3 regions of the Candidatus Avoscillospira sp. LCP25S3_F1 genome follow, and region 2 is predicted to be linked to each of the others. Evidence: riboswitches for the same ligand, from Rfam matches in the RefSeq annotation. Region 2 holds a riboswitch; each other region holds the start of a gene.
What was found. Region 2 has a riboswitch for cobalamin ahead of hemA (glutamyl-tRNA reductase). Riboswitches for the same ligand answer to the same signal wherever they lie in the genome.
Positions count from the first base shown of each region.

Region 1 (12,414 bases), on a different contig from region 2:
TCGTGGATTTATCAAAATATTATGAGAGATTGTGTGCCTACGTGGATGGAGTATTATTTTCCTGTTCACTACAGAGATAAAATCTACGCAGTTTTAGATAAGTGCATGAAGTTCTGTGGCGAAATTCCAGAGCAGAAAGTATCACAGACATTCCTTTTAGATGCGGCAGATGAAATGGACGTCACAAAGGAGCAGGTGTTAGAGTATCTGAATGCTGCAAGGCTGCAAATGCACGGAAAATTTGAGCTTGATGCAGATATGCCAGTGGATGTGATAAAATGCAAAAGAAACATCAGGAATTTTGACGCATTAGAAACATACGAAACGGACGAAGATGTTTTTTGTTTAGCAGAAGTGTTGGTGGAACCAGAGACTATTTGTGGAGGAAGTCAAGATCCATTAGAATGTGCTTGTGAGGCAGACCTAAAGGCGCAAGTCGCAAAAATGATTGATACTCTAAAAGAACGTGAAGCGGAAGTAATAAAATACCGATTTGGCTTCATGGATGGCAAAGAGTGGACACTTGAGGAATTGGGAGGGAAATTTGGCGTTACACGAGAAAGGATTCGCCAAATAGAAGCAAAAGCAATAAGGAAGCTTAGACACGGTAAAGCAGGAAAAATAGTCAAAGATTTCATCTGATAAGTAAATAGAGGTAAAAAGTCCACCAGTTATGATGCATTGCGCATCGTATCCAAGGTCAGAAGCCTTCTTCAAATAGCGTTCTCGTACATCTTTCCATTTACTCAGTTCGCCCAGGGCTTTTACATTCTCCATCACAAAAGCTCTTGGCTTGACTCTTTCAACGACATCCAGGAAGGTGAAAATCAGTTTGCTCCTGTCGTCATCGGGGTCCATTTTGCCTGCCACAGAAAATCCCTGGCAGGGTGGTCCTCCAAATACAAGATCAATCCCCTCGTATTTGTCGAGGGAGTCAATTACATTATTGATGTCATCATTGACCATGATGCAGTCTGGGTGATTGACTTTGTAGGTTTCAGCAGCATCGGAAACCAGCTCATTGGCAAACACGACTTTTATTCCAGCGTTCTCAAAACCGACATCCATGCCGCCAGCCCCAGAAAATAACGAAATGGCTCTTAATGGCTCACTCATCGGCTTTTTCTCCTTCTTTATCATGGTGAACCCGGAAAATCAATTCGTTTTCCTGTGCGTTCAAATAAATATCAAAACTGGTCTTGCCCTTTTCGACTCCCATATTAGAAAGGATTGCTTTCGGCATTCTTACTCGCATATCCTGCTGCAACACATAAGTGTCCAGGTAGATGCATGAATCTGTCATTGCGGCTTTCCTCCTCGCCCTTAATTCAGTCTAATTATAAACTGTTTTCAGTCCAGAGTCAAGCCTCTATACCACAACGAGGACAGTTTCTACATTTTAACGATAGCCCTACTCTGTAACGATAGCTTTTCTATCGTTACAGAGTACCGTAAAAAAGTGTGAACCACCCCGACAAAGCCGCCATTCTGCCTATGCCGTCACTGTGCCGAAAATAAAAAACCGCCCAGAAACGGCGGATTTACGGCATTTTTGAGGATATGGAATTGTATCAATCTCGGCGTGGTTTTGTCCAACACTGTGGAGTGGTCCACCAACTGCAAATGGGATAAGCCCCAACGTGCCAATGGCCGATGTCCGGCATTCATCAGAGTTACCATCAGCTTTCCCCCCAAACCACGGGGCTTGCGAGTGTGTTCAAAAAAACTGCTCATACACACATTGCCTCCGATTCACCCACGGCTGCCAGCTGGATAAAGGCTGTCACGGTGGAAAGATAGGATGCACTCTGTAGCAATAGAGCAAGATGACCGCCGGGCAGCTCTGTCACCACCTGGGGTTCCGGCATCAGCGATATCAAAGACGCCTTTACACCATCGGTAAACGTATGGTCATCCTCCGACAGCAGAAGCAGCACACGACCTTTCCAGGGTAGAAAATCCCGGGGAGACAACTCCAGATGGTTGCGGCAGTCACAGAGTAGTTCCAGCATATGCAGTCCATAGGATTTGGTCAACTTTTGCGTCATCAACTGACACAGATCGTTGACAGTCTTTTGCTGGGCAGGTGTTAGACCGACAGCCTTTTTCAGAATGGCCCGCCGCAGCATGGGTTTGATCAGGGCGAAGGGCATGGCCTGCATCTGGCTGTGATAGCGTTCCTCCTTCTCCAACAGAGCCAACAGAGAGGCGCGGGTTTTCGGTGTCATATCTGCTGCCAGGGAAGCGGTATTGGACAGAACCAGACCGGCTACCACATCCGGATGGCGTCTGGCCAGCAGCTGGGCCACCACGCCGCCGAAGGAATGGCCCACCAGCCAGGCCCGGATGCCCAGGGTACGCAGCAGCTGGGCTAAAGTGTCAGTCAGCTGGGCCATGGTAGTGCAGTGGAGGGGATAATCACAGGTGAGTACGGAAAAATCCTTTGCAAATGCTGCAAAATGGTGAAAAAACAGATCGGACAGCCCGATGCCGCCGGTCAGCAGCAGCAGAGTTTCCCGATTTTGACTATGGACATGATGGCGATAGGGGAAGGAGATTCCGCCAATGGTCATCTGCCGCAGGGGAAACCGACGGTCAAAGGCGTCAAATTCCTGCATGTTTGCTCCTCCTTGTGCGGTGGTTAGTCTTAATTAACCAAAGAGTACCACATTTAAGAAAAGGTGTCAAGGTATAGGAAATCCATTTTATTGAGCAGCATTCCATGGAGGAACAGTAAGAGATTTTCACAATAAAAAGATTTGCAAATGGCTGTGGACTGTGCTATACTACGGGCGCAGGTGTTTCTCAGATGTGAAAAATACACAGTGAGAAGCCGAAGAAGGAAGCTGGGTGCAAATCCCACACGGAGCCGCCGCTGTAAGTGAGGAGCCGACGCAAAGATGCCACTGGTCCTGTGACCGGGAAGGCTGCGAAGGTGTTGATCCACAAGTCAGAAGACTTGCCTGCTGGATTGTTTCCATACTCCACGTGCATTTGGAAGGAAGCATTGTATTTGTATTGGCAAAATCGGGCCATTACTGTATTTTTATGCAGTAATGGCCCGATTTTTGCGTCTTATTTTGGAGGGAGTGATCAACGTGACGCACACAGATGCAGGCAACAGATGGCGTCGAGGCCTGCGTTTTCCAAATGGAGATTTGCCGGTGCGGGCGCAGAGCGCAGCAGAGGAGCAGGCGTTTTGGCGCAAGCGCATGGCCGATGGTCCACCGCCGCCAGATGCTTATGCAACAGCGGTATGGGAGGCTCTGAGCGCTCTAACAGAGCCGTTGCCCATTCATTCTGTCTTGGAGATCGGGCCGGGCTGGGGAAATTATACACTGTCGCTGTGCCGTACATTTCCAAAAGTCACCTGTGTGGATATTTCTCCCGATAATCTGGCCTATATCAGCAGCAGATCCGCACCCTGGAATCCCATCGTTCCGATCTGTTCTACCTGGGAAGATGCGGAAGTTCCCGTTCATGACCTGGTGTTTGGTTACAATTGCCTATATCGTTTGGAAGAGCCCGAGCATTTTTTGCAGAAGATGAACGATCATGCCGGTCATCTGTGTGTAATCGGCATGAACTGCCCACCAGAATTTCCATGGCTGCCGGTCCTGGAAGCAGCTGACCTTCCGATCCGCTACACTCGCCAGGGATGTCGGGAATTGGGTGAGGTGCTCACTTCATTGGGGATTTCCTGCAAAATGATAAATATTCCGAATCATCGGACATATCGTTATGCCGACAAGGAAGCGATCTTACGGAGGGCGGAGCAATTCCTGATGGCACCTTGTCCTCGGGAGCGGCTGTGGGATCTGTTATCACCGTTTCACCGCAGGGAGGGAACGCAATGGGTGTGTGAGTATCCGTTTGACTCCCAACTTTTGGTGTGGAAGCCCATACGTATGTAAACAGCTGCCTTAACGGGCAGATAAGAGCAATTTAGGAGGTAATAGTTTCTATGGGTGTAAAAAATATGAAAAAACGAATTATGGCACTTTTTCTCACGATGATTCTTTCCTTGGGGCTTTTGGGCTGTTCCGGCGGTGATTCTGCCACCGATGGGACAGAAACGTCAGGCAGCACCGGAGCCGGGCAGACGGTACAGGAGCAGTCCCAGGATACTGTGGACCCAAATGCGGAAATCGTGCTGGCCGGATATCGCAATCTGGCGCCCGGTGAAAAAGACGGCTATTATTGCAGCAAGATCCTTTATGTCTGGGAACCTTTGATTACCCAGGATGAAACAGCCGCCCCCATTCCTTGCCTGGCGGAAAGCTGGGAGATGAGCGAAGACGGAACCCAGTGGACCTTCCATCTTCGCCAAGGCGTCAAATTCCATGACGGCAGTGACTTCAATGCTGATGCGGTCATCGCCAACTTTGACCGAATGGCTATGGGCGTCAAAAGCTCTTCTTTCTATCCGCTGGATATCGATGCCCACTATCCCAATCTGGATACTTATGAAAAGATGGACGAGTACACGGTTCGTCTGACGTTTACGCAGCCGTCTCCCACACAGCTTTACAATATGGTCAACTTCGGCAGCGCCATCTACAGCCCCGCCTGCTTCGATGAGGAGGGCAATTTCAACGGCATCTGTATCGGTACCGGTCCGTTCCGAATTCGCGAAAATGTTCTGGATGAATATGTATTGCTGGAGCGGTTCGACGACTATTGGGGCGATGCCGCCAAAGCGAAAACCATTCGGATCAAGGCTATTCCCGATGCAGATACCCGTTTCTCTGCATTGAAGAGCGGGGAGATTTTGGGTGTCATCGATCTCAATGCGATTCCCGCCGCCCTGGCCATGGAACTGGAGGGTAGCGATGATTTTGCCCTTACCACCACCAAATCCACTATGATCCGTTTTTTGACAGTCAATGGCACAAAGTTTCCCTTCAACGATGTGCGGATGCGGCAGGCTGTTAGTTTGGCCCTCCAACGCAGCGTCATTACCGATGAACTGTATTACGGATTCGGCACACCGACTACTAATATTCTGAACTACGCCACGCCCTTTTACAAGGAATTCCCTGTAGAGGAAAATCTGGAAAAAGCCAAAGAACTGGCCAATGCTGTGCTGGACGGAGAGCGGGTCACCATTTCCTATCTCTATAACGGTAATGAGGCCGCACAGAAAGGCGAGGCGGAACTGATTGCTTCTTGGCTGTCTGAAATCGGCATTGACTGTGAGCTGATGCCTATGGAAATGGCTAATATGAAAGAGGAGATGAAGCAGGGCGAATATGGCATTGCTCGGATGCAGCAGGGACTGTCCAACTCCGAACCTGCCACGATTTTCCGCCGTTTTATGCTCACCAGCGGTGATCATAATCAGAACTATTCCCTGGGCTACCAGAGCGACGAAGTGGATCAGTTGATGGCAGAGGCTTCTGCTGCCCTGGACATGGAGGTGCGGACGGCCTGCTATGACCGCATTCAAGAGATCTCCACCCAGGAATTCCCCGTAATCCCGCTGTTCAATGACAAGACACTCCTGGCCTACAGTACAAAACTTACCGGCTACGATGCCAAATTGTATGGTATCGAGTTGCCCATGGTGTCCTGGGCACAGTAACAGCGGATATGAGCCGTTATCTGATACAGAAAGTTCTCTCATTGATCCCAGTACTCCTGGGCATTTCCCTCATTGCCTTTGTACTGGGGGTGATCTCTCCGGGTAATCCCGCAGAGATTGCCCTCAGTCAAGGGGGATATGAACCCACACAGGAGCAGATTGAAACGTTGGAACAGCAGATGGGCCTGGATGCACCGTATGCAGCCCAATATGTGCGTTGGGTCGGGCGCGTCCTCACCGGAGACCTGGGAACCTCTTACCACAGCCAGCGTGCAGTGGGGGAAGAGCTGGCTCGTCGATTGCCGGTAACCCTAAAACTGGCGGCCTGCGCCATGGTGGTGGCCTGCGTGACAGGCATTGCCATGGGCTGCCTCTCAGCTGCTTATCGCGGACGATGGCCAGACCGTCTCATCAAAACATGGATCAATATACAGCTGTCTGTGCCGGCGTTCTGGCTGGCTCTAGGATTGATTCTTCTTTTTGCGGAGACGTTGGGATGGCTGCCCACCAGTGGCAACGGTGGATTGCGGTATATGGTGCTTCCGGCGGTGGTACTGTCTTCTGCCAGTGCCGCTATGGCGGCCCGGCTGACCCGCTCCGCTCTGCTGGCAGAATTCGGCAAGCAATACTGTACGGCTGCCGCCGCCCGTGGCATCCGTCCTTGGCGGCTGGTGATCTGCAATGCCTTGCCCAACGCCATTGTACCTACAGTGGCGCTTCTTGGAAACTCTTTAGGAGGGATGCTGGGCGGTTCGGTGATTGTCGAGTCCATCTTTGCGCTGCCCGGTATTGGAAGTTATGCGCTGGAGGCCATCTCCAACCGCGACTATCCAGCACTGCAAGGCTATGTGCTGCTGGCTGGCGCTATTTATGTGGGCGTCACCTTGCTGGTGGATACAGCCAGCATGGTATTAAACCCAAAAGTTCGGCTGGAAAGGAGAAGTATATGAAGAAACACGATCCGCAAATGGTCTTTGCGGTCACGCTGCTGGCTATCCTTCTGCTCTCCAATCTTCTGGCGCCTGTTCTGGCTCCCTACGATCCCAATGCCACCGATATGGCGGTGCGGCTGCAAGGGCCTTCTGTAGCCCATCCGTTGGGTACTGACGCCCTGGGACGGGACCTGTTCAGCCGGGTACTGTACGGCGGCCGGGCGTCGATTTTGGTGGCACTGGCCGCCACGGCCCTGTCTATGGCCTTTGGGATGTTGGTGGGTGTGCTGGGCGGATGGTTCGGCGGTGCGATAGATTGGATTACCACTGCCGCTGCCAATATCTTTCAAGGGCTTCCCGGCACTTGTCTCATGATCGCAATTGCCGGTATTTTGGGACCTGGTATCCCCAATCTATTGCTGGCTTTGGTGTTGACCAGCTGGGCTGGATTTTCCCGCATTGTCCGTACAGAGACACTCCGTATCCGAGAAGAATCCTATATAGAAGGGCTGCGGACGCTGGGAGCAGGAAACTGCCGTCTGTTGTGGCTGCATGTGATTCCGAATATGATGAGCAACATGGTGGTGCTATTTACCAGTCGGGTTGGGCGCTGTGTCCTGTCCATTGCTTCGCTCAGTTACCTGGGGCTGGGTATTCGTCCGCCTACACCGGATTGGAGCGTGATGATCTCCGATGCCCGGCTGAACTACCGCAGCGCTCCGCACTTGATTATTGCGCCGGGCATGTGCATTTTTTTGCTGCTGCTGTCCATCAATCTGCTGGGAGATGCCTTGCGGAACCGACTGGACGTGCGCAGCCAGGAGGTACGCGATCTGTGAGGAACGGACTGCAATTTCATGACCTTTCTGTGACCTTCCGCTTGCCCAACACCGATATTCGGGCGGTGGATGGCGTCACAGCGGATTTTCCCGCCGGAACCATTACTGGTATTATCGGGGAAAGCGGCTGCGGAAAATCCGTGTTGGGCCTGGCCCTGCTGGGGCTGCTGCCTCCATATGCCCAGGTTGGCGGGAACATATATCTTGACGGCATGCCTTTGACAGCCCGGGACGCCCGACGCCGTTTGGGTACGGAAATCGGCCTGATCCCCCAAAATCCTGCCGATTCTCTGAATCCTGCCAGAACTATTGCAGCGCATTTGCTGGAGGCGCTGCTGCCGCGAAAGTTGTCCCGCCGGTCCGCTCTGGAACAGGCGAAGCAACTGTTGAATGCATTCGGTTTTTCCGCACCAGAACGGATTCTCCGGGCATATCCCCATGAGCTGTCCGGCGGAATGCAGCAGCGGGTACTGTGTGCCATTGGCTCTGCCTGTTCTCCCCGTTGGATTCTGGCGGATGAGCCGACCAAAGGTTTGGATCGGGACCTGCGGGGACAGGTACAGGAAACGCTGTTGTCATTAAAAAAACGTGGAGTGGAAAGTATGTTGGTAATCACCCATGATGTTCCTTTGGCGCAAGGGCTTTGTAACCAGGTGGCGGTGATGTATGCCGGCCAAATTTTGGAATTGGGGCCGGACGTATGGAACAGGCCTCTCCACCCGTATACCCAAGCCTTTCTCCACGCCCTGCCGGAACATGGGTTTCAGCCTTTGCAGGGTGTGGCGCCCAAAGCCGGAGAACGACTGCCTGGCTGCCCATTCGCTCCACGGTGCCCCCATGCCTCCGAACGTTGTCACCGAGAGCGTCCGGCGGCATATCACCCGCAGCCGGAGCAGATGGTGAGGTGTTTTCGATATGAATGAGATTATTTTGGAGGGACGCCAGATCGAAAAGACCTTCCGGGGCGGTTTCGGCAGTCGGCCCCATCGGGCACTGGACGGAGTATCGATCCAACTGCACCGTGGTGAAACGCTGGGGCTCATGGGGCCTTCTGGCTGCGGTAAGAGTACGCTGGGCCGTATTTTGCTGCGGTTGATTGCACCAGATCAAGGCAGCATATTCTACTGCGGTGAGGAGATCACACATTGGCATGGCAAAGCGCTGCGCCCGTTTCGTAAGTCGGTGCAGTTGATTGCACAGCGGCCGGAAGCGTTTTTTGATCCTCGCCGTACGCTGATACAGAGTCTATTGGAACCGTTGGATATCTTCGGACTACCAAAGGAGCGGGAGCTTCTGTCAGGGCTGCTGGAGCAGGTCAAGCTGACAGAGGAACTGCTGAGCCGTTACCCGCACCAAGTTAGCGGCGGTGAGATCCAGAGGCTAAGCTTGTGCCGCGCGCTGCTGCTGCAGCCGAAAGTGCTGATTCTGGATGAACCGACCTCCATGTTGGACATCTCTGTGCAAGCTCAGATTTTGCAGATCCTACGAGAGCTACGGGAACGGCACGGTTTGTCATACTTGTTTATCACCCATGACCGCGAGGTGGCAGAGTACCTTTGCGATCGTATACAACCCATGATTGCCCATTGATTCAAAATGATACTATGGCATAGTTTTTTGCTATTTTTTCAGTTGAAGTCGTTTGTAGACGCAAAAAAATCCTGTGGAACAAGATGTACACTTGTTCCACAGGATTTTGCATATAGTGTCAGATGGCTTATAAGAACAGGAGCAAACTGATAGCCATGACCACCATACCGGAGATCAGGCCGTAAATGGACAGATGATGTTCGCCGTATTCCCGGGCGGCGGGCAGCAACTCATCAAAAGAAATAAACACCATAATGCCGGCCACACCGGCAAACAGCAGTCCAAAGACTGTATCGCTCATGATGGGACGCAGTACCAGCCAACCCAGCAGAGCGCCCAACGGCTCGGCCAGACCCGACAGGAAAGAGTAAGCAAAGGCTTTGGAGCGGGAACCGGTGGCTTGGTAGATGGGAACCGATACGGCAAGCCGTGCGGAGGTAGCTGCGATGCTGATGCGAATGATGCCGCTGTTGACTTGATCATGAGTGGAGCAAGATAAAGGAGCGATGCGTATGAAACGACAATTGAAACGGATTTTGGGAGCAGCGTTGTCGCTGACTTTGCTGTTAGGGTTGGCCCTGCCATCTGCTGCGGCAAAACCAGAATTGCAGACTGCCATGGAAACCAGCACAGCCTACATGCTGCGCACCGTCCAGGAGCCCCAAGTGGGCTCCGTGGGCGGGGAGTGGGCCGTGATCGGTCTGGCACGCAGTGGCTGCGATGTGCCGCAATCTTACTGGGACCAGTATTATAATACAGTAGAGGACTATGTGGAGGACCACAAAGGCAATCTCCACGATAAAAAATATACAGAGTATTCCCGTGTGATCGTGGCCCTCACCGCCATTGGCGCCAACCCTGCTGATGTGGCAGGTTATAATCTGCTCACGCCTTTGGGAGACTTTGATAAGACCATCTGGCAAGGCATCAACGGTCCCATATGGGCGCTGATTGCTTTGGATTCCGGCAACTATGCCATGCCTCAAAATGACAAAGCTGCCACCCAGGCCACACGACAGATGTATGTGGATGAAATTCTTTCGCGGCAGCTGGAGGACGGCGGTTGGAATCTAACGGACAAAGGCGGAGATGGTCAAAGCGATCCGGATATCACCGGCATGGCGCTGCAGGCTCTGGCTGGTTATCAGGATCAGGCCAATGTACGGCAGGCCATTGATCGGGCATTGACGTGTTTAAGCAATCTGCAGGAGAGCGATGGCGGCTACGCCAGTCACAATACCAGCAGTTCCGAGAGCGTTGTACAAGTGATCGTTGGCTTGTGCGCCCTGGGAATCGATTTGCAGGATGCTCGTTTTGTAAAAAATGGCCATACTTTGCTGGATAATTTGCTCAGTTATCAAAATCAAGATGGAAGCTTCCTGCATACCTCTGCCGGTGGTGGAGACAATCAGATGGCCAGCGAGCAAGGTCTCTATGGCCTGGTGGCGGCCCAGCGGGCTGTTACCGGAAAGAGCGCCCTTTACGAGATGAATGATGTGACAATCCATGTTACTGGTGTAACAGTGGAAACGATCGGTCTACCTGGTAAGCACGCCGATGTCAAACCGGTGCCCGTCAGCGGCAGCGTCTCCTTTGCCGATGTGACCGGCCATACCAACCAGAAGGCCATTGAGGATCTGGCGTCCCGGGGCATCATCAACGGCAAGGGCGAAAACCGCTTCGATCCCAATGCCACCATGACCCGTGCGGAGTTTGCCGCCATCATCGTGCGGTCCTTAGGGCTGACGCCCAAGGCTACCAATGCCTTTACCGATGTGGCCGCCGATGCATGGTATGCCGGTTATGTGGGCACTGCCTATTCCTACGGTATCATCACCGGCGTTGGCAGCGGACGCTTCAATCCGAGCGGTACGATCACCCGGCAGGAAGCAGCTGTCATGGTGGCCCGTGCTGCCAAGCTTTGCGGCATGGATACGGAACTGGAAAACTACGAAATTCTCAATACACTGGCCCAGTTTACCGACTATGTGACCGTTGCTCAGTGGGCCCAGGAGAGCCTTGCCTTCTGCTATGGTGAAGATATCCTCGATCAGAGTGATCTGAATGTAGAGCCTAACCGTGCCATCCTGCGGTGTGAGATCGCCGAGATGCTGCATCGGATGCTGGGCAGCGCCAAGCTGCTGTAAGGAGAATCCTGCAATGTGGTGGAAACAGCATAAATGGAAAGTCCTTGCACCGCTTTTAATCGTCGCGGTGCTGGTCGGCGCGTTCTGGTACGGCGGCAACGCGCCCGGCGCACGGGGCTGGACCGTTGCTGCCAATGAGACAGCCCAGTCTGCACCGAAAGACGATGTTCAGGAGATTGTAAAGCCGGTGCAGATGGAGAAGCCCACAGTGGCGGAACCGGTACCGGAAGGACCAATAGAAGCGGAAAAGCAGGAAGCTCCTGCATCAGCGGAGGAGCCGAAGGAAGAACCGACGGTCACGGCGCCTGAGCAGCCCACAGCCCCAGAACAGACTGCGGCTCCGACCACTTCCCAACAGCAGGAGCAGGAACAACCGAAACCGGCCCAAGTGGAAGAGCAGCCGGAGATGGTCATTGACCCAGAGACGGGAAAGGATCAGTATTTGACTGACCCAGTGCCGGAAGGCAAGCCGCTGCCGGTGGAACCGCAGGATGTGACGATTGGCACAACGGCATACAGCTGCACCATTTCCATCTCCTGCGCTACCATTCTGGACAATCTGGACCTCTGTGCTCCGGAGAAGAAGGAACTGGTGCCGGAGGATGGCTGGATTCTGGAGCCCATGACCGTCACTTTCTATGAGGGAGAAAGTGTCTTTAACGTGCTGCAGCGCACCTGTAAGCAGCAAAAAATCCATATGGAGGTTGAGGACACACCCATGTATAACTCTGCCTATATCGAAGGCATTCATAACCTCTATGAATTCGATGTGGGCGAGCTGTCCGGCTGGATGTACAGCGTCAACGACTGGTTCCCCAACTATGGATGCAGCCGCTATCAGCTGCAAGACGGTGATGTCGTCGAGTGGGTCTACACCTGTGACCTGGGTGAAGATGTCGGGCGGGGCTTTACGGAGAACAGAGGAGCGAACTGACCATGCGGAACAGGGATGCGTTTTCCAGCTGTCACCCAGTCATCAATTTTTTGTATTTTGCTTTGGTCCTGATGGTGACCATGTTTTGCCTGCATCCCGTCATTTTGGGGATCTCTTTAGTCGGCAGCGTGGTCTATGCGGTGTACCTTAACGGTCAGCGGGCGGTGCGGTTTTCTCTGGCCTTTCTCCTGCCGATGATGGTGCTGACTCTGGTGGTCAATCCGGCCTTCAATCATCAGGGTGTCACCATCCTGACCTACCTGCCGACAGGCAATCCACTGACGTTGGAGAGCATCCTCTACGGCGTTTCGGCCGCCGCCATGCTGGCGGCGGTCATCTCCTGGTTTTCCTGCTATACGGCGGTGATGACCTCGGATAAATTTGTGTA
Region 1 is NZ_JBQKJT010000014.1:35,657-48,070, forward strand. Features, by position in the region: gene ACTQ33_RS12740 (sigma-70 family RNA polymerase sigma factor) at 1-642, shown strand, start outside; partial or broken gene ACTQ33_RS12745 (DNA cytosine methyltransferase) at 736-1,140, opposite strand; gene ACTQ33_RS12750 (hypothetical protein) at 1,109-1,303, opposite strand; gene ACTQ33_RS12755 (hypothetical protein) at 1,501-1,734, opposite strand; gene ACTQ33_RS12760 (alpha/beta hydrolase) at 1,731-2,618, opposite strand; cobalamin riboswitch at 2,780-2,981, shown strand; gene ACTQ33_RS12765 (class I SAM-dependent methyltransferase) at 3,090-3,914, shown strand; gene ACTQ33_RS12770 (ABC transporter substrate-binding protein) at 3,965-5,584, shown strand; gene ACTQ33_RS12775 (ABC transporter permease) at 5,593-6,534, shown strand; gene ACTQ33_RS12780 (ABC transporter permease) at 6,531-7,355, shown strand; gene ACTQ33_RS12785 (ABC transporter ATP-binding protein) at 7,352-8,278, shown strand; gene ACTQ33_RS12790 (ABC transporter ATP-binding protein) at 8,271-8,945, shown strand; partial or broken gene ACTQ33_RS12795 (ZIP family metal transporter) at 9,073-9,372, opposite strand; gene ACTQ33_RS12800 (S-layer homology domain-containing protein) at 9,563-11,092, shown strand; gene ACTQ33_RS12805 (DUF4430 domain-containing protein) at 11,106-12,026, shown strand; gene ACTQ33_RS12810 (energy-coupling factor transporter transmembrane component T) at 12,029-12,414, shown strand, end outside.
Region 1: linked by a shared signal. The riboswitch ahead of ACTQ33_RS12765 (class I SAM-dependent methyltransferase) and the one ahead of hemA (glutamyl-tRNA reductase) in region 2 are both predicted to bind cobalamin.

Region 2 (12,414 bases):
CCCTCCGGCAAGACGCTGGCCCGGTCCCTTTCCGGCGGCAACCAGCAGAAGGTCGTCATCGCCAAGTGGCTGCTGCGGGACTGCGACGTGCTGATCTTCGACGAACCCACCCGCGGCATCGACGTGGGCGCCAAGAGCGAGATCTACAAGCTGATGAATCAGCTGGCCGCCGAAGGCAAGTCCATTATCATGATCTCCTCGGAACTGCCGGAAATCCTCCGCATGTCTGACCGGGTCATGGTCATGTGCGAAGGCCGTCTCACCGGCGAGCTGGATATCAGCGAAGCCACGCAGGAACGAATCATGACATACGCTACCATGCGCTAACAATGGGGGGAAAGCAAGCTATGAACAAACTCGCAACCAACGGTACAAAAAAACTGGATCTGCAGAAGCTCCTGGCCCCGGCGGCCCTGGTGATTCTGTACGTCCTCTTCTCCATCATCGGCAATAACTTCTTCACGCTGGATACGTTGAAGAACGTTCTGGAATCCAGCTACTACATCGGCTTTATGGCCTTCGGCGTCACCTTCGTCATCATCGCCGGCGGCATCGACCTGTCCATCGGCACCGTCATGATGTGCTCGGCTCTGCTGGGCGCCTACACCTTCAAGCAGCACGACTGGCCCCTGGTGGCGTCCCTCATTCTCACCGTGGCCGTCGGCACCATCTTCGGCCTGCTCAACGGCGGTCTCATCGCCAAGCTGAAGCTGCCCCCCTTCATCGCCACCCTCGGCACCATGATGATGGCCCAGGGCGCCGGCTCCATCCTCACCAAGGTCCAGTCCCAGACCTGGCCCACCGCCACCGAGCCTGTGGGCGGCTGGTTCAAGCCCGTGTTCATCCGCTCCGAGCTCTTCGGCGCCAAGAACTTCCCCGTCGGCGCCATCTGGCTGTTCGCCTTCTTCGTTATCGCCGCCCTGATCCTGCATAAGACCAAGTTCGGCCGTTACAACTACGCCATCGGCTCCAACGAAGAAGCCGCCCGTCTCTCCGGCATCAACGTCGACAACTGGAAGGTCGGTATCTACACCATCTGCGGTGCGTTCTGCGGCATGGCCGGTATCTTCTACGCCGCTGCCTACACCACCATCACCCCCGGCACCGGCAACGGCCAGGAGCTGAACGCCATCGCCGGCGTCGTCATCGGCGGCACGTCCATGAGCGGCGGCGCAGGCTCCATGGTCGGCACCATCATCGGTGTGTTCATTATGTCCGTCCTGAAGAACGGCCTCTCCGCCTGCGGCCTCCAGGCCCCCTGGCAGACCTTCTTCACCGGCCTCGTGGTCATTGGCGCCGTGCTGCTGGACATCCAGCGTACCAAGGCCGCCAACCGGGTCAAGAAGGGCTAAGCCCTTCCCGACCCCATCCCATCCGATAGGCTCACATCCCTGTGTGCTTATAAAAAATCTTAAATTTTTAGGAGGAACCAAAATGAAGAAACTGACTGCATTGCTTCTTGCTCTGGTAATGACCTTCGGTATGGTCGCTTGCGGCAGCAAGACCAACGACACCACTACCCCCAGCACAGATGATACCTCCAACACCGACACCGCCGATACCGGCAACACCGGCGACACCGCCACGGAGGACACCGGCAGCGGCGAGAAGCTGTACATCCCCGTCATGGCCAAGGGCTTCCAGCACGCTTACTGGCAGGCCGTTAACGAGGGCGCTGAGCAGGCCGCTGCGGATCTGGGCGTTGACATTTACTTCGATGGCCCCGCTTCCGAGACCGAGATCGACTCTCAGGTCAACATGATCAAGACCGAGCTGGCCAAGAACCCCAAGGCCATGGCTCTGGCCGCTCTGTCCACCGACTCCGTCACCGAGATTCTGGCGGAGTGCGCCGAGAAGAACATCCCCGTCATCGGCTTTGACTCCGGCGTTCCCGGCGACACCACCGGCGCTGTTAAGGCCACCGCTGCCACCGACAACGAGGCCGCTGCCGCCATCGCCGCTGAGAAGTTTGGCGAGAACGAGACCGTCGTTGCCGCCATGCAGAACGCCACCTCCGACGCTCCCATCGTCATCGGCTGCCTGTCTCAGGATGCTGTTTCCGCTTCCGTCACCGGCCGTACCACCGGTTTTGTGAACAAGATGGCGGAGATCGCCGAGACCTATCAGCCCGGCAAGGTCTCCATCGAAGGCCACACCACTTGGGAGAAGAAGGTTGACAGCCCCGCTATTATCATCCGTGTGGAAGTTTCCGCCACCACTGAGGCTACCTCCCTGCAGACCTCTGCCAGCGCTCTGCTGGGCATGGACGGCATCACCGCCATCTTCTGCTCCAACGAAGGCGCTGTGACCGGCTTCCTGGCTGCTACCTCCGACGGTTCCGACCTGGCTGAGGGCGGCAAGTACGATGGTCTGGTCGTCGCTGGCTTCGACGCCGGTTCCGCTCAGAAGAACGCTGTCCGCAACGGCTGGTTCATCGGCTCTGTGACGCAGGACCCCGTCCAGATCGGCTATCAGGCCGTGGCTCTGGCTGTTGCCGCTGCTAACGGTGAGTCCGTCTCCGACGTGGACACCGGTGCCAAGTGGTACGACTCCACCAACATCGATGATCCCGATATGGCCACTCTGGTTTACGACTAATCCCAGTCGAACCCCGGAACCCATAGCATAAGCAACCCCCCGGCGGAATTCCGCCGGGGGGTTTTTTTATGGATCGCACCGGTAAGCCCGGTGCGGTGAAGGCCCGGTGACGCCCGCAGACACACCGGCGGTACGTTGCCTTACAAAAAATCGAGTAACATTTTTATTTTTGGGTACGGAGGTAATTGCTCAGCACGTCCAGCGTCTGCTCCAGCTGCTCCTTCGTATGAGCTGTGGACAGGAACATGGCTTCAAACTGGGACGGGGCCACATAGATGCCGTGGTCGAAGTAGTTCCGCGCACAGGCGGCAAAGGCCGCCGTATCGGCGGTTTTGGCCGAGGCGTAATCCACCACCGGTACATCGGTAAAGAACACGCTGCCCAGGGAACCCACATGATTGACCGGGTACAGCTTACCGGCTTCCCGAATGATCTGCTCCATCTGACCATAGAACCAATCGCCGGTGGCATTGAGTTCATCGTACCACTGGGGGTTGTCCCGCAAAAGTTTCAGCTGGCAGAGACCCGCCGCCATGGCCACGGGGTTGCCGCTGAGGGTACCGGCCTGATAGACCGCACCCAACGGCGACACCACTTCCATGATCTCTTTCCGGCCGCCGTAGGCGCCCACGGGCATACCGCCGCCGATGATCTTGCCAAAGGTGGTCAAATCGGGCCGCACGCCGAAATAGCCCTGGGCGCCATCGATTTTCAGGCGGAATCCGGTGATGACCTCGTCGAAGATCAGCAGACTGCCGTTTTGGTCGCAGAGGTCCCGCAGACCCTGCAAGAATCCCGGCTGGGGCGGCACCACGCCCATATTGGCGGCCACCGGCTCCACAATGATGGCAGCAATCTCGTTTTTGTTGGCCTCAAACAGGGCCTTGACGCTGTCCAGATCGTTGTAGGTGGCCGTCAACGTGTCCCGGGTACAGCCGCTGGGAACGCCGGAGCTGTCGGGGACACCGGCGGTCATGACGCCAGAACCGGCCTGGACCAGCAGGCCGTCGCTATGGCCGTGGTAGCAGCCGTTGAACTTGATGATCTTATCCCGGCCCGTGAAGCCGCGAGCGGCCCGGATGGCGCTCATGACGGCCTCGGTGCCGGAGTTGACCATGCGGACCATCTCAATGGAGGGGACCAGCTGGCAGATCAGCTCCGCCATCTCCACTTCCCGCTCCGTGGCCGCGCCGAAGCTCAAGCCCTGGCGGGCGGCCTCCACCACAGCCTCCTCAATGGCCGGGTAGTTGTGGCCCAGAATCATGGGACCCCAGGAGCCTACATAGTCGATATATGTCACACCGTCGGCGTCGGTCATGGTGCTGCCCTTGGCCGTAGCGATGAACCGGGGGCACATACCGATGGAGCCAAAGGCCCGGACCGGGCTGTTGACGCCGCCGGGAATGACGGCTTTCGCCCGTTCAAACAGGGTTTCCGACTTGCCCATTATCCGATTCTCCCTTCGTCCATGGCCTTGGCCAGCTCTTTTGCAAAGTAAGTCAGGTAGATGTCCGCGCCGGCCCGATAAGCAGCCGTTGCGATCTCGCACATAATGGCCGTTTCATCCACATAGCCCAGCTTGCCGCAGGTCTTCACCATGCAGTATTCACCGCTGACGCTGTACGCGCCCAGGGGTACATTGGTGGCGGCCTTGACGTCGGAAATGATGTCGCCGTAGGCCATGGCGGGCTTCACCATGAGGAGGTCCGCGCCTTCTTCCACATCGGACAGGGCTTCCTTGAGGCCCTCTCTCCGGTTGTGCCAGTCCATCTGGTATGTCTTGCGGTCGCCAAAGCTGGGAGCCGAGTCGGCGGCGTCCCGGAAGGGGCCGTAGAAGGAGGACGCGTATTTGACGGCATAGGACATAATGGGCGTGTTGACATACCCGGCCTTGTCCAGCTCGGCGCGGATGGCGGCAATGCGGCCGTCCATCATGTCGGAGGGGGCCACCATATCGGCGCCGGCCTCCACCTGGGACCGGGCGATCTTGGCAATGTACTGAAGCGTCTGGTCATTGTCCACGTCATGGCCGTGGAGGATGCCGCAATGGCCGTGGGAGGTGTACTCGCACATGCACACATCGCCGATCAGATACAGCTCCGGGAGCCGGGCTTTCAGCGCCCGCATGGCCTCCTGAATGATGCCGTGCTCGGCATAGGCTTCGCTGCCGCAGGCGTCCTTGTGGTCGGGGATGCCGAAGAGCATAAATTTATCGATGCCCGCTTCCAGCATCTCCTCCGCCTTGTAGAGCAGCTGGTCGATGCTGTAGCGGTACTGGCCCGCCATGGAGGGAATCTCCTCCTTGCGGTTCTCCCCCTCCACCACAAAGGTGGGGTAAATCAGGGAGGTCTTGCTCATGCGGGTCTCCCGCACCATTTTCCGCAGAATCTCGCCGCTGCGCAGGCGGCGGGGACGACGAATCAGTTCCATTTCAATCTTCCTCCTTGGCACACGCCAGGGCCAGCTCTACCAATGCGTCCATGGTGGCGGCGGCAGCGGTCTTGGTGGTCATGCCGTATTGTTTTGCCTGGGCCTCGGTCTGTTTGCCGATGCACAGGGCGTTGACTTGGGAAAGGTCCTCGGTACCGGCGGCGGCGGCGAAGCCCCGCACGGTGGAGGCGCTGGTGAACACGGCCCAGGTGCGGCCGTCCAGCAGCTCCAACGGTTCCAGAATGGCCGGGCGGGTCAGCACCGTCTCATAGGTGGCAACATCCTGGACATCGGCCCAGGGAACGCTGTTGAGCTGTTCCGTCAGCTCGGGACTGCCCTGCTTGGCCCGGGCGATGAACACCTTGTCGCCGGGTTGCAGTTTGGCCGCCAGGGAGACACCCAGGTTCCGGGCGTCATAGGTGGCGGGCGTCAAATCGGCCAGAATGCCGTGCCGCTCCAATTCCTTGGCCGTGGCGCTGCCCAGCGCCGCCACCTTCAGGTGGGCCAGGCTCCGGACATCCTTATGCTGCTGTTTCAGCAGATCGAAGAAAATCTCCACGCCGGAAGGACTGGTCAGCACCAGCCACGTACTGTCGTCGAGGCCGTCCAGGGAGACGCCGTCGAGGGCGCGCAGTTCAATGGTGGGGAATTCCACCACTTCGCCGCCCAGGTCCCGCAGCCGCGACGCCAGGACCCCCGCCCGCTCCCGGGGCCGGGTCACCAGATAGCGGTTGCCGAACAGGGGCCGCTGTTCGGCCCAGGCGAATTCCTTGGACAGGGCGCAGACTTTACCCACGACGATAATCGACGGGGCCTCCATGTGGGCCGCCGCTTCGGGCAGGGTGGAAACCGTAGCGACCACCCGCTTCTGCCGGGCCGAGGTGCCGCGGTGCAGGACGGCAGCGGGCATCTCCGGGTCCATGCCGGCGTCCAACAATCCCTGGCAGATGGCAGGCAGGGCGGTCACGCCCATTAAAAATACCAGCGTGCCTTTGGTCCGCACCAGGGCGTCAAAATCGATATTGAGGGGTTCGTCGGCCTTTTTGTGGGCTGTGATGATGTGGAGGGACGAGCAGAAATCCCGGTGGGTCACAGGGATGCCGTTGTAGGCGGGAACGGCGATGGCCGAGGTGATACCCGGCACGATCTCAAAGGGGATGTTGTTTTTGGCCAGCAGCTCCAGTTCCTCGCCGCCCCGGCCAAAGAGAAACGGGTCGCCGCCCTTGAGCCGGACCACACGCTTTCCCTTTTGGGCCTCCTCCAGCAGAATCTCGTTGATCTGCCACTGGCTGCGGGTATGGTTTCTGGCCCGCTTGCCCACGTTGATGCACTCGGCCTCCGGCGGCACCATGGCCAGAATGGCCTCGCCCACCAATGCGTCATACACCACCACTTCGGCCGATTGCAGAATGTCCCGGGCCTTGCAGGTGAGTAAACCCGCGTCCGACGGACCCGCGCCGATCAAAAATACTTTACCGCTCATTGGGTTCCTCCGTCCAGTTGTTCTTTCAGTTCCGCGGCCAGTCTGGCCCCCAGGGATGCCGCGTCGGCGGCGGGGCCGGAGCAGGTTCCGACGGTGTGGGTTTCGTGGGCTTCGCTGTAATAGAGGCCCCGCAGATGGAGCGTCTCCCCGTCCAGATGGGCAAATGCCGCAATGGGGCTGGAACAGCCGCCGTCCAACGCGGTGACAAAGGCCCGCTCCGCCGTGACGCAGGCCGTAGCCCCGTCGTCCAGGAACCCAGCCAATGCCGAGTAGTCCTCCCCTGCCCGGCCCTGGATGCACAAAATGCCCTGTCCGGCGGCGGGAATCATCTCCTCGGTGGAAAAATACCGGCTGATGCGATGCTCCAGTCCCAACCGCTTGAGACCGGCGGCGGCCAGAATCAGCGCGCCGTACTGGCCCACGTCCAGTTTATTCAACCGGGTCAGAACGTTGCCGCGAACCGGCGCAAAGGTCACCTCGGGATAGAGGTCCTGTAGCTGGAGCATTCGGCGGCGGCTGGCGCAGCCCACAGGCTTCGTCTTGTCCCATTCGGTGCAGCCCTCCGGCAGCACCAGCACATCCCGGGGGTCCTCCCGTTTGGAAAAGCCCACAATGGGCAGTTCCGGCGGAATCTCCATGGGCAAATCCTTGGTGGAATGGACCGACAGATCGCTGCGGCCGTCCAGCAGCGCCTTGTCCAGTTCCTTGACAAATAATCCCTTGCCGCCGATTTTGTCCAGGGTCCGGTCCAGAATGATATCGCCGGTGGTCTTCATGGTCACCAGGGGCGCGTCCACACCCTGGGACCGCAGATAGTCGGCCACCTGCTCCGATTGAATGACGGCCAGCCGGCTCTCCCGGCTGCCGATGCGCAGTTGTTTCATAGTTCGCCCTCCAATAGCGTTCGGATGGCCGCAGCCACGCGGCGCACCAGGGAGTGGTCGGTGCCGCCGGCATTGACGCCGACGACCACATCGCCGCGGATGGCCACGGCGGGAAATTGAAAATCACAGCGGGTCTGGTCGGAGGCGTCGTTGACGGGAATCCCCCGGTTCCGGCACGTCTCCACCACCGAAGCATTGACGGCTTCGCAGTCCGTGGCCGTCAGCACAAAGACGGCCTCCCCCAATCGCGCCGGGTCCCAGGGCCGTTCGATGCACGTCACGCCGGGCAAGGCCCGGATGGACGCGTCGATGGACGGCGCAATGACCGTCAGTTTCACACCGAACTGGGAGAGGGTTTTCGCCCGCCGGGCGGCGATGGTCCCGCCGCCCACCAATACCACGGGCTTTCCGTCCAAATCAATATAAAGGGGAAATTTACGCCTGGTCATAGAATTTCTCCATGGCGTCCAGACATTGCCGGAACGCGGCGGCTCCGGCCTCGTCCCGGACGGCGAACAGCAGACGGCGGAAGTGCTTTTTGGCCGCGTCTTCCAGCTGGACCCGCAGCGCCGAAGCGGCTTCGCTGTCCAGATGGGTCTGGCGGATGGCCGGTTCCACCCGGACGAGGAAATCCACGGCGCATTTTTCGGCCAGCTCGTTGGTCATGGGGATGCGGTCGCGACAGTCGTACCAGGTGACAAACTCCTGAATCTGCTGAGAAAGGACTGCCTGGGCCTCCTCCTCCATCCGGGTCCGCTCCTCGGACTGGGGGGCGTGGAACGAATCAATATCAAAGAGCCGGACGCCGGGCAGCTCCGCAATGCGGGGGTCGATGTCTCTCGGCACGGCCAAATCCAGAAAGATCAGACCCGGTTTCCAGACGGCGGCGGAGACGTCCTCATATTTCATCGTGGTGTTGGGGCTGGTGGTGGCGCTGACCACCATATCGCAGTCCGGCAGCAGTTCCATGCGGCGGCCGTAGTCGATGCGCTCGCAGCCCACGGGAATCTCCACCACGCCGCTGCGGTACTGGCGGACGGTAACCGTGACAATGGCCCCGGCCTGGCGCAAGGCCTGGGCGGCCAGCTTGCCCATTTTGCCGTTGCCGATGACGAGACAGCGGCGGCCGGTGAAGTCGTAGCCCTCGCCCCGGAGCTTTTCCAGACAGTAGCCCACGGCGCCGGTGTCGGCGGTGGCCGTCTGCATGCCGGTCTTGACCTTTTTGGCGGCGGTGATGGCCATGCGGAACAGCACCTCCAGCACCGTGTCCGTGTGGAGGGCCGTCCGGGCCTTGTCCAATGCCTCTTTCACCTGGGTGAGAATCTGGTCCTCTCCGAAAATCTGGGAGCGCAGGCCGCTGGTCATGCCGAAGAGGTAGGCCACGGCCTCCTCGCCCCGGCGGCGGCGGAACCGGTCCCGGTATTGCTCGGTCCCCGCCCCGGCAATCTGACAGATGCAGTCGCACAGCGGCGGCTCCACATCAGGGCGGCAGTGGACCCACAGTTCGGTCCGGTTGCAGGTGGACAGCAGAATGACGCCCAGGACCCCCGGCAGGGCGGCAGCCTGTTCCATCAGGGCCGCCTGGACCTTGGAGGTGAATGAGAATTTCTCGCGGATCTCCACGGGGGCCGTCGTATGGTCAATGCCGATCATTTGGATATTCATTGGTCAGTTTCCCCATTTTTCTCTGATAATTCCTGATTTTCTACGGCAGCGCCGCATAATTTGGCAAGGGCACACCGGCGCGGTGCTGCCCAATCAAAAACCGCACGCCCGGGGGCGTGCGGTCTGACCGGCAGCCTCCGGCTGCCGTGACTCGCGGCGCGGAAGGAAAGACAGTCCACCGGCGGTCTGGCTCCGACGGGAAACCCGTCGTCACAGTAGCGGCACTGCACGGGAGTTGCACCCGTTTCCCCATGGACTGTGTTATGTGTTATATACTCGCTTATTCTTTAGAATACTATGTTCCGCCGCCGCCGTCAAGTACACCGGGACAAAAATCCCGTCGCCTGACGCTTCGACAAAAAATCCCTGTTGGGCGGTGGAAATCCCTTGACAACCGGGGTCAATGCCGGTATAGTAAGCGTGTATGTGATATGAGTGTCGAACAGAGTATCCATGCAAATATTTCTTCGACCACCCGCTTCGCGGGGAAAGGCCATACGGACAGCCGGGTCAACTGCCGATGGGCGGCGTCGCCGCCATTATTGATTGTGTTAAAAGCACAATTTTATAAGTTGGTTTCTTAAAACCAGCGGGAGCATCCTGCATCAACTTGTAAAACGGTCAATAAGAGTAGTAAAAGTAAGTATTTGCTATATAGACTCTGTCAAACGCTGTACGGGCTGCCGGCCCGCCTCTCTCCGCCGAAACGGGGGGAGTTTCCCCATGTCACAGCGAATTTGCGTGTTTTACAGACAGTATGCAGCGGCATACTGTCTGTTTTTTATTATTTTGAGAGAATCGACCGTCCTCCCTGGAAGGACGGCAGGGGGTACACCTATGGGCGAGAAACTGAGACTGTACGGCTTCAACAATCTGACGAAGGCTTTGAGCTTCAACATTTACGACGTCTGTTACGCCAAAACGCCGCGGGAACAGCGGGATTACATTGCCTACATCGACGAGCAGTACAATTCGGAACGGCTCACCGGCATCCTCACCAATCTCACCGACATGATCGGCGCGAAGATTCTCAACATCGCCAAGCAGGATTATGAGCCCCAGGGCGCGTCGGTGACCATTCTCATTGCCGAAAGCTCCATGATCCCCGCCGGGGAAACCCAGCTGGCCCATCTGGACAAGAGCCATGTGACGGTCCACACCTATCCGGAATACCATCCGGAAACGAGCCTGGCCACCTTCCGCGTCGATATCGACGTGGCCACCTGCGGCGAGATCACGCCCCTTTCAACGCTGGACTATCTGATCGGCTCCTTTGATTCCGACATCATCACCATGGACTACCGTGTCCGGGGCTTTACCCGGGACGTTGGCGGCCGGAAACTGTTTATGGACCACCGGGTGGCCTCCATTCAGGACTACATCAGCGAGGACATTCTCCACGCCTACGACGCCGTGGACATGAATGTTTACGCCGCCAACCTGTTCCACACCCGTATGATGCGCAAGGATATCGATTTGCAGAATTATCTGTTTAAGACCGACGTCTACGAGCTGCCACCGAAAATCCGGCTGGAAATCACCAACAACATCTCCCGGGAGATGATTGAGATTTTCAGCGGGCAGAATATTTATTGATGCCCCGTCCCCATGAGATCGGTTCGCCATCCCCCCCCCCGCAGGGGGCGTCGAACCGATGGCGGCTGTGTACAGCCGCCGGGGATTCCGCCATCTGCGGATGGCGGTTTGGGACGCCGGGGTGTTTCGCGCCGTGCGCGGCGCGGGTATTTCGCTGGCTGCGGCCAGCGACCGGGGGCGCTGCCCCCTGGACCCCTGCGATTTTTTGTAAAAAATCGAGTAAAACTTTCGATTTAAGGGGGAGTGCTTCCTTGAAAATCCTGGATCAGACCCGGGCGCCCATCTACGAGGCGTTGGAAAACTTCCGCAAAATGCGGGTGGTACCCTTCGACGTGCCGGGCCACAAACGGGGCCGCGGCAACCCGGAGCTGACGCGGCTGCTGGGCGAGACCTGCGTCAGCATGGACGTCAACTCTATGAAACCCCTGGACAACCTGTGCCATCCCGTCTCCGTCATCAAGGAGGCCGAGGAGCTGGCCGCCGACGCCTTCGGCGCGGCCTACGCCTATTTAATGGTAGGCGGCACCACCTCCGCCGTCCAGAGCATGGTACTGTCCACCGTCAAGCGGGGCGATAAGATCATCCTGCCCCGCAACGTCCACCGCAGCGTCATGGGAGCCTTGGTTCTCTGCGGCGCCATTCCCGTTTACGTCAATCCCCAATGTGACAGCCGCCTGGGCATCCCCTTAGGGATGCGGGTCTGCGAGGTGGCCGACGCCATCCGCCGCAACCCCGACGCCAAGGCCGTGCTGGTCAACAATCCCACCTATTACGGCATTTGTTCCGATCTCCGGGCCATCGTCAAGCTGGCCCACGACGCCGGGATGCTGTGTCTGGCCGACGAGGCCCACGGTACCCACTTCTATTTCAGTGACAAGCTGCCCGTCTCCGCCATGGCGGCCGGGGCCGACATGGCCGCCGTGTCCATGCACAAGTCCGGCGGCAGCCTGACCCAGTCGAGCCTGCTCTTGATGGGTCCCAACGTCCACGCCGGGTACGTCCGGCAGATCATCAATCTGACCCAGACCACCTCCGGCTCCTATCTCCTGTTGAGCAGTCTCGACATCGCCCGCCGCAACCTGGCCCTGCGGGGCAAGCAGGAGTTTGAACGGGTCATCGAACTGGCCAACTACGCCCGCTCCGAGATCAACGACATCGGCGGCTATTACGCCTATTCCAGCGAACTCATCAACGGCGAAAGCATTTTCGATTTCGACGTCACAAAGCTGTCGGTGAACACCTTGGAAGTGGGTCTGGCCGGTATCGAGGTCTACGACCTGCTGCGGGATGAATACGACATTCAGATTGAATTCGGCGACCTGGGCAACATTCTGGCCTATCTTTCCATTGGCGACCGGCCCCGCGAGGTGGAACGGCTGGTCAGCGCCATGAGCGAGGTGCGCCGCCGCTTCGGCAAGAGCCGTGCCGGTTTGATGGAGCAGGAATACATCGAACCGGAGGTGGCGGTTTCGCCCCAGGTGGCATTCTACGCCGAGAAAGAATCGCTGCCCATTGAAGATACGGCGGGCCGGGTTTGCAGCGAGTTTGTCATGTGCTATCCCCCCGGCATCCCCATTCTGGCCCCCGGCGAGCGGATTACAAAGCCCATTCTCGACTACATCGCCTACGCCAAGGCCAAGGGCTGCTCCATGACCGGCCCCGAGGATGCCGACATTCTCCGCCTGAACGTACTGACCAGGGAGGAAGCATAAATGGAATTTTGGTTTTCCGAGAAACATTCCAACGACGCCAAGTTCT
Region 2 is NZ_JBQKJT010000012.1:90,893-103,306, reverse strand. Features, by position in the region: gene ACTQ33_RS12020 (sugar ABC transporter ATP-binding protein) at 1-327, shown strand, start outside; gene ACTQ33_RS12015 (ABC transporter permease) at 348-1,352, shown strand; gene ACTQ33_RS12010 (substrate-binding domain-containing protein) at 1,435-2,598, shown strand; gene hemL (glutamate-1-semialdehyde 2,1-aminomutase) at 2,762-4,045, opposite strand; gene hemB (porphobilinogen synthase) at 4,045-5,028, opposite strand; gene cobA (uroporphyrinogen-III C-methyltransferase) at 5,030-6,511, opposite strand; gene hemC (hydroxymethylbilane synthase) at 6,508-7,395, opposite strand; gene ACTQ33_RS11985 (precorrin-2 dehydrogenase/sirohydrochlorin ferrochelatase family protein) at 7,392-7,844, opposite strand; gene hemA (glutamyl-tRNA reductase) at 7,831-9,060, opposite strand; adenosylcobalamin (AdoCbl) riboswitch at 9,192-9,335, opposite strand; gene speD (adenosylmethionine decarboxylase) at 9,898-10,656, shown strand; gene ACTQ33_RS11970 (hypothetical protein) at 10,715-10,867, shown strand; gene ACTQ33_RS11965 (aminotransferase class I/II-fold pyridoxal phosphate-dependent enzyme) at 10,908-12,368, shown strand; gene speE (polyamine aminopropyltransferase) at 12,369-12,414, shown strand, end outside.

Region 3 (5,067 bases), on a different contig from region 2:
AGAGCGCCGTGGCACTCACTAAGAAAGAATCTTGGTCAAGCTTTTCCAAAGCCCTGTCCAATGCAGCGCGCTGTCCCGGCAGCTGTGCCAGACATTTGGCTGACAACGCTTCTGCGGTGATACCGAAGCGATGCAGTCGACGGAGGACGGAATGCTGCTCTCGGGCACAGAAACCCGTTTGTCGGAACAGTGCTTCCGTGACGGCTTCCCGGACGGCCAATGCCGCCAGCTCTCCAAATTTGAAGTGCTTTCCGGCGTTCAGCAGCATACCGTCTTCTCCGATGCCGCAGATGATGACCATGCCGTCGGTACCGGTCCCCGTGGCAAGCTCCTGCGAAACGCTGCTGCCCTGCATCAAGTCCCGGAGCACGGCGGTCTTGGCTTCGGTGGCAGTCATGATCAGTTCAGCCATGGCGCCGGGAGAGAGGGGACGGTCTGTGACCAGGAATATGTTGATGGTCCCGGGCGGCACAGGACACGGCGCACCGTCAGTCTCGGTCAGAAATGTAGGATCACCCGCACAGAGGGCGTTGACGTCGGCGCCGCCGGAGACTGCGGCGGTGATTTGCAGATCCTCCCACCGCTTGGTGATGACGACCATGTTGTCAAGATTTGCCGCTGTGTCCAGACCGGTGGAATGGTCCGGGTCCAACCCCAGCCGTCGAGCCACCGCACGCTGGTGCTCCCGCAGTGTATGGCCTTCCATGGGCTGGCATACACCCGCGGTGCCGCAGTCGCAGTAATTGAATGCAGCGATCAGATCGCTTCGCATTCCGCCGCCGTTGGCCCCAGTGGACAACACCATACGGGGGCCGGAAAAGCGAAAAACAGCGGCCTGTTCCGTACAGGTAAGGCGATCGCCGTTGCACAGTTTAAAGTTGCGTTCCATACATCTTTATCCTCCGGGATTCTCTGAGATGTTCTGTATGGATTATACCAAATAACTGCACACAGGAAAAGAAGAAAGGAATTGTTTTCAATGAAACTTCGAACCGCACTCGCCCTTGTGATGATCCTGCTGCTTTTGACCGCCCTGACTGCATGCGCTCCCGCGGAAACTACGGAGCTGGATGCGCAGTCCCAACAGACGCAGGAAACTGCGAATGACCGCCCAGACACCGACCGCAGCGGCAATCCCATCACGCTGCCGGATCAGGTGGACAGCATCATCTCCATGGCGCCCTCTGCCACCCAGACTCTGCTGGACCTGGGGATGAAGGACAAGCTCGTTGCCGTAGACACCTATTCTGCCATGTATTTCGGCCTGGAGAATCTGCCGACCTTCGATATGATGGAGCCAGACACGGAGCAGATGGCCGTTTTGAATGCAGATCTGATCTTTACCACCGGTATGAGCGCCTCCACCGGCACAGACCCCTTCAAGCCCCTGCGGGACGTGGGTGTCTGCGTGGCGGATATTCCGTCTGCTTCCGGTATCGATACCATGCTGGAGGATACCCGGTTTATTGCGGACTGTGTGGATGCTGAGGAAATCTGCGAGGCTCTAATCGCGCAGTTCCAGAAGGAACTGGACCAGCTGTCTGAGATTGGCGCAGGTATTCGGAACAAAAAGCGTGTAGTAGTGGAGATCGCCTGTGCTCCTGATATCTATACTGCCGGTAGTGGTACCTTTATGCAGGAGATGCTCACAGTTATCGGGGCGGAGAACATCTTTGCTGACCAGGAGGGCTTTGTCTCCGTAACGGAGGAATCGGTAATTGCGCTGAATCCTGATGTGATCCTGACCATGGTGGACTATGTGGAGGACCCGGTAGGGGAGATCCTGGGTCGGACTGGTTGGGAGAATGTCACCGCCGTGGCCAATGAGGATGTGTATCTGGTCAACACCAATGCGGTGTCCTTGCCCAACCTCCATGTGATCGACGGCATGAAGCAGATGGCCAAGATGATCTATCCCGACGCCTACGCAGCCATCGAAGATCCCTTTGCCGCGGGTGACGCTGCATGAAGCGGACAGGTAAGATCCTCCTTGCGGTCGCCGCGGCCCTGCTCATTCTCATCGGCAGCATCGCCATAGGCTCTGTGAACCTGACGCCTGGACAGGTGGTGGCCATTTTGATCGCCAAGCTGTCTGGAGAACCCGGAACCATCGATCCCAACCTGAGCTCCATCGTCTGGGGAATGCGATTTCCCCGAGCGGTGCTGGCTTTCCTGACCGGCGCGACCCTGTCTGCCAGCGGCACGGTCATGCAGTCCATCCTGAAGAATCCTCTGGCCTCCTCCTATACGCTGGGTGTTTCCTCCGGCGCCAGTCTCTGCGCGGCGCTGGTCATGGTCACAGGATTTACGATCCCGCTTCTGGGACTCTTTACGCTGCCGGCAGCCGGATTTATCGGCGGCCTGGCCACGGTGTTTCTGGCCCTGGCCTTTGCATCCCGGCTGGATGGCAAGATGGAGAACCAGACGGTCATACTGGTGGGTATGGTGTTCTCGTTGTTCGTCAACGCCATTTTGACGCTGCTCACCGCCTTGTCCCGGGAGCACCTGCAGCAGATGGTCTTCTGGCAGATGGGCGGCTTTTCCGGCCGGGACTGGTCCCATGTGGCGGTGATGTTCCCGATTCTTGTAATCTCCATGCTGGTACTGCAGCGGTTTACCCCGGAAATGGACATCATGAGCTTTGGTGAGGAACAAGCCATGTCCATTGGTGTGGACCTCAAGCGGGTGAAATTGATCCTGATCGGAGTTGCCGCACTGCTGACCGGTACAGCCGTTTCCCTGGTGGGCGTCATCGGCTTTGTGGATCTGATTGCGCCCCATATGGTGCGCCGGATATTTGGATCGGCCCACCGGCTGGTGCTGCCCTTGTCGGCACTGTTTGGTGGTGCATTTCTCATGTTGGCAGAGCTGGTCTCCCGCACGGTGCTGGCTCCAACCATCATTCCCGTGGGAGCCGTGACGGCACTGGTGGGCGCGCCGTTCTTTGCCCTGGTGTTCTTCCGCGGCAGAAAGCTGAAATGAGGTGATTGATCCATGCTGCATCTGAAAAATGTTTGTGCGGGATATGGAACTGGAGACGTCCTGCACGATATTACCTTTGACCTCCCGTTGGGGCAGAATCTGTGCATTCTGGGGCCCAACGGCTGCGGCAAAAGCACATTGCTGCGCACCGTTGCCGGTCTCCTGGACAGCCGGGGCGAGCTGACGCTGGATGGCAAGTCCATTGCCGCCATGCGCCGGCCGGAGATCGCCTCCCATATGGCCATGATGAGCCAGATGAGCACCGTTTATTTTTCCTTTACCGTGTATGAAACGGTGATGATGGGCCGGTATCAGAAGCTACGCCGCGGGTTCTTTGCGTCGCCCTCTAGGGAGGACAAGCGGTGTGTAGAGCAGTACCTTTGTGCTACCGGCTTGGAGCCCCTGCGGGAGCGGCAGATTTCTGAGCTGTCGGGCGGCCAGCTTCAGCGGGTGTTTCTGGCCCGGACATTGGCCCAGGAGCCGGAGATCATCCTGCTGGACGAGCCGACGAACCACCTGGATCTGAAGCACCAGACAGAGCTGGTGGCCTATCTGAAAAACTGGTCCCAGGAGAAGGGGAGGACCGTCATCGGCGTGCTCCACGATATCAACCTCTCTCTGATGCTAGCCGATCAGCTGCTGTTTCTGAAAAACGGCGCTGTGGCCGGGATGGGATCGGCCAACGAGGTATTAACGAGAGACTTTCTCCGTGGGGTCTATGATATGGACGTAGCCTCCTATATGATGGACTCTCTCCGGCGTTGGGAACAAGTCTCTTGACGTTTGCCTTTCCCGGTGCTACGATACGCATAGAATTTAATATAGAGAGCTTTGTGGTTTTCGTGGCCTATCGATCAAGATGCGCGGCGCGGAAACTGGACAAGGGAACCGGGTGTGAATCCCGGACGGTAACCGCCGCTGTAAGCGCTGAGGTCCTATCCGTTGGTGAAAGCCAGTCATTGGGGCAACCTGAGAAGGCAGGATATGGACGCAGGAGGACACCTCCATAAGCGTAAGTCAGAAGACCTACAAAGAGACAGGATCTGTTGTCCGCAGGGGCAGTGGATTCCTTTTGGTACGCAGAAAAACGGCTGCGGCGATCCCATGGATTGCCGCAGCCGTTTTTTGAACTGATTGGATAGGAGATGAATGCTCATGGAAGGAAACCAATACAAATTTTTTTCACACAAGCAATGTGAATATTTTCCATGCCACCCAACACAGGACCCTGAATCGTTTAATTGTCTGTTTTGCTTTTGTCCACTGTATGCTTTGGGCAAGGCCTGCGGAGGAAATTATCAGTATTTATATAATGGCCGTAAGGACTGCAGCGCATGTACGATCCCCCATCAAAAAGACCGATATGACGACATCATAGGCAAGTATCCTGAGCTGGAAAAAATGATGAAAGAATCAGAACAGCCATAGCGTATGAAAGTGCCTGGATATGTTCTTGACACGTCTGCAAAAATCGGTTACAATACGGGCTGTGAGCAGGTCATATGCTTGACATATGCCAACTGACAAGCCGGTGTGAATCCGGCGCAGTCTTACCTCTACTGTATTTGGCTCCGGCCATAAGCCAGGATTGTCAGCCTGCTCCATGGTAATTGATCAAGGTGGTATCCATTGCCGATTTTTGCAGCCATGCCCATGTTTGGGGATGGCTGGAGGTTTTGTGCATTTCATGTGTTCAAAGCTTCTATTTGCAGGGATCGGCAATGGATATCTGCTTTTCCGGCAGACGCCATTGTCTGCCGGATTTTTTATTTTTCGGATTGGCAGCAGGTCCCAAAGTCGAAAGGGGGTGTAGACCGTTAGCAAGCGAAGGCAGGCTCGTCCAGCAAAATTGACACCGCAAGAGCTGGAGCGATATCGAGATACCATACAAAATTTAGCACAGCAAGCCCAAACAAAACGAACAGATGGGGAGAACCAGGAAAAGGAATTGCGCATGCTTTATCAATCCTTTACCTTGTCCAGCGGCATTGGTAAAGCCATCTATGCCAGCTATTCTGATCAAGAGCTGTTGGATGTTCTGCGAGAAGCGGCCATTCGTATTGGGCGTGCACCAACGCAGGGAGA
Region 3 is NZ_JBQKJT010000001.1:2,855-7,921, reverse strand. Features, by position in the region: gene ACTQ33_RS00050 (adenosylcobinamide amidohydrolase) at 1-889, opposite strand, end outside; gene ACTQ33_RS00045 (ABC transporter substrate-binding protein) at 980-1,969, shown strand; gene ACTQ33_RS00040 (FecCD family ABC transporter permease) at 1,966-2,982, shown strand; gene ACTQ33_RS00035 (ABC transporter ATP-binding protein) at 2,995-3,762, shown strand; cobalamin riboswitch at 3,799-4,030, shown strand; gene ACTQ33_RS00030 (cysteine-rich small domain-containing protein) at 4,138-4,410, shown strand; gene ACTQ33_RS00025 (homing endonuclease associated repeat-containing protein) at 4,937-5,067, shown strand, end outside.
Region 3: linked by a shared signal. The riboswitch ahead of ACTQ33_RS00030 (cysteine-rich small domain-containing protein) and the one ahead of hemA (glutamyl-tRNA reductase) in region 2 are both predicted to bind cobalamin.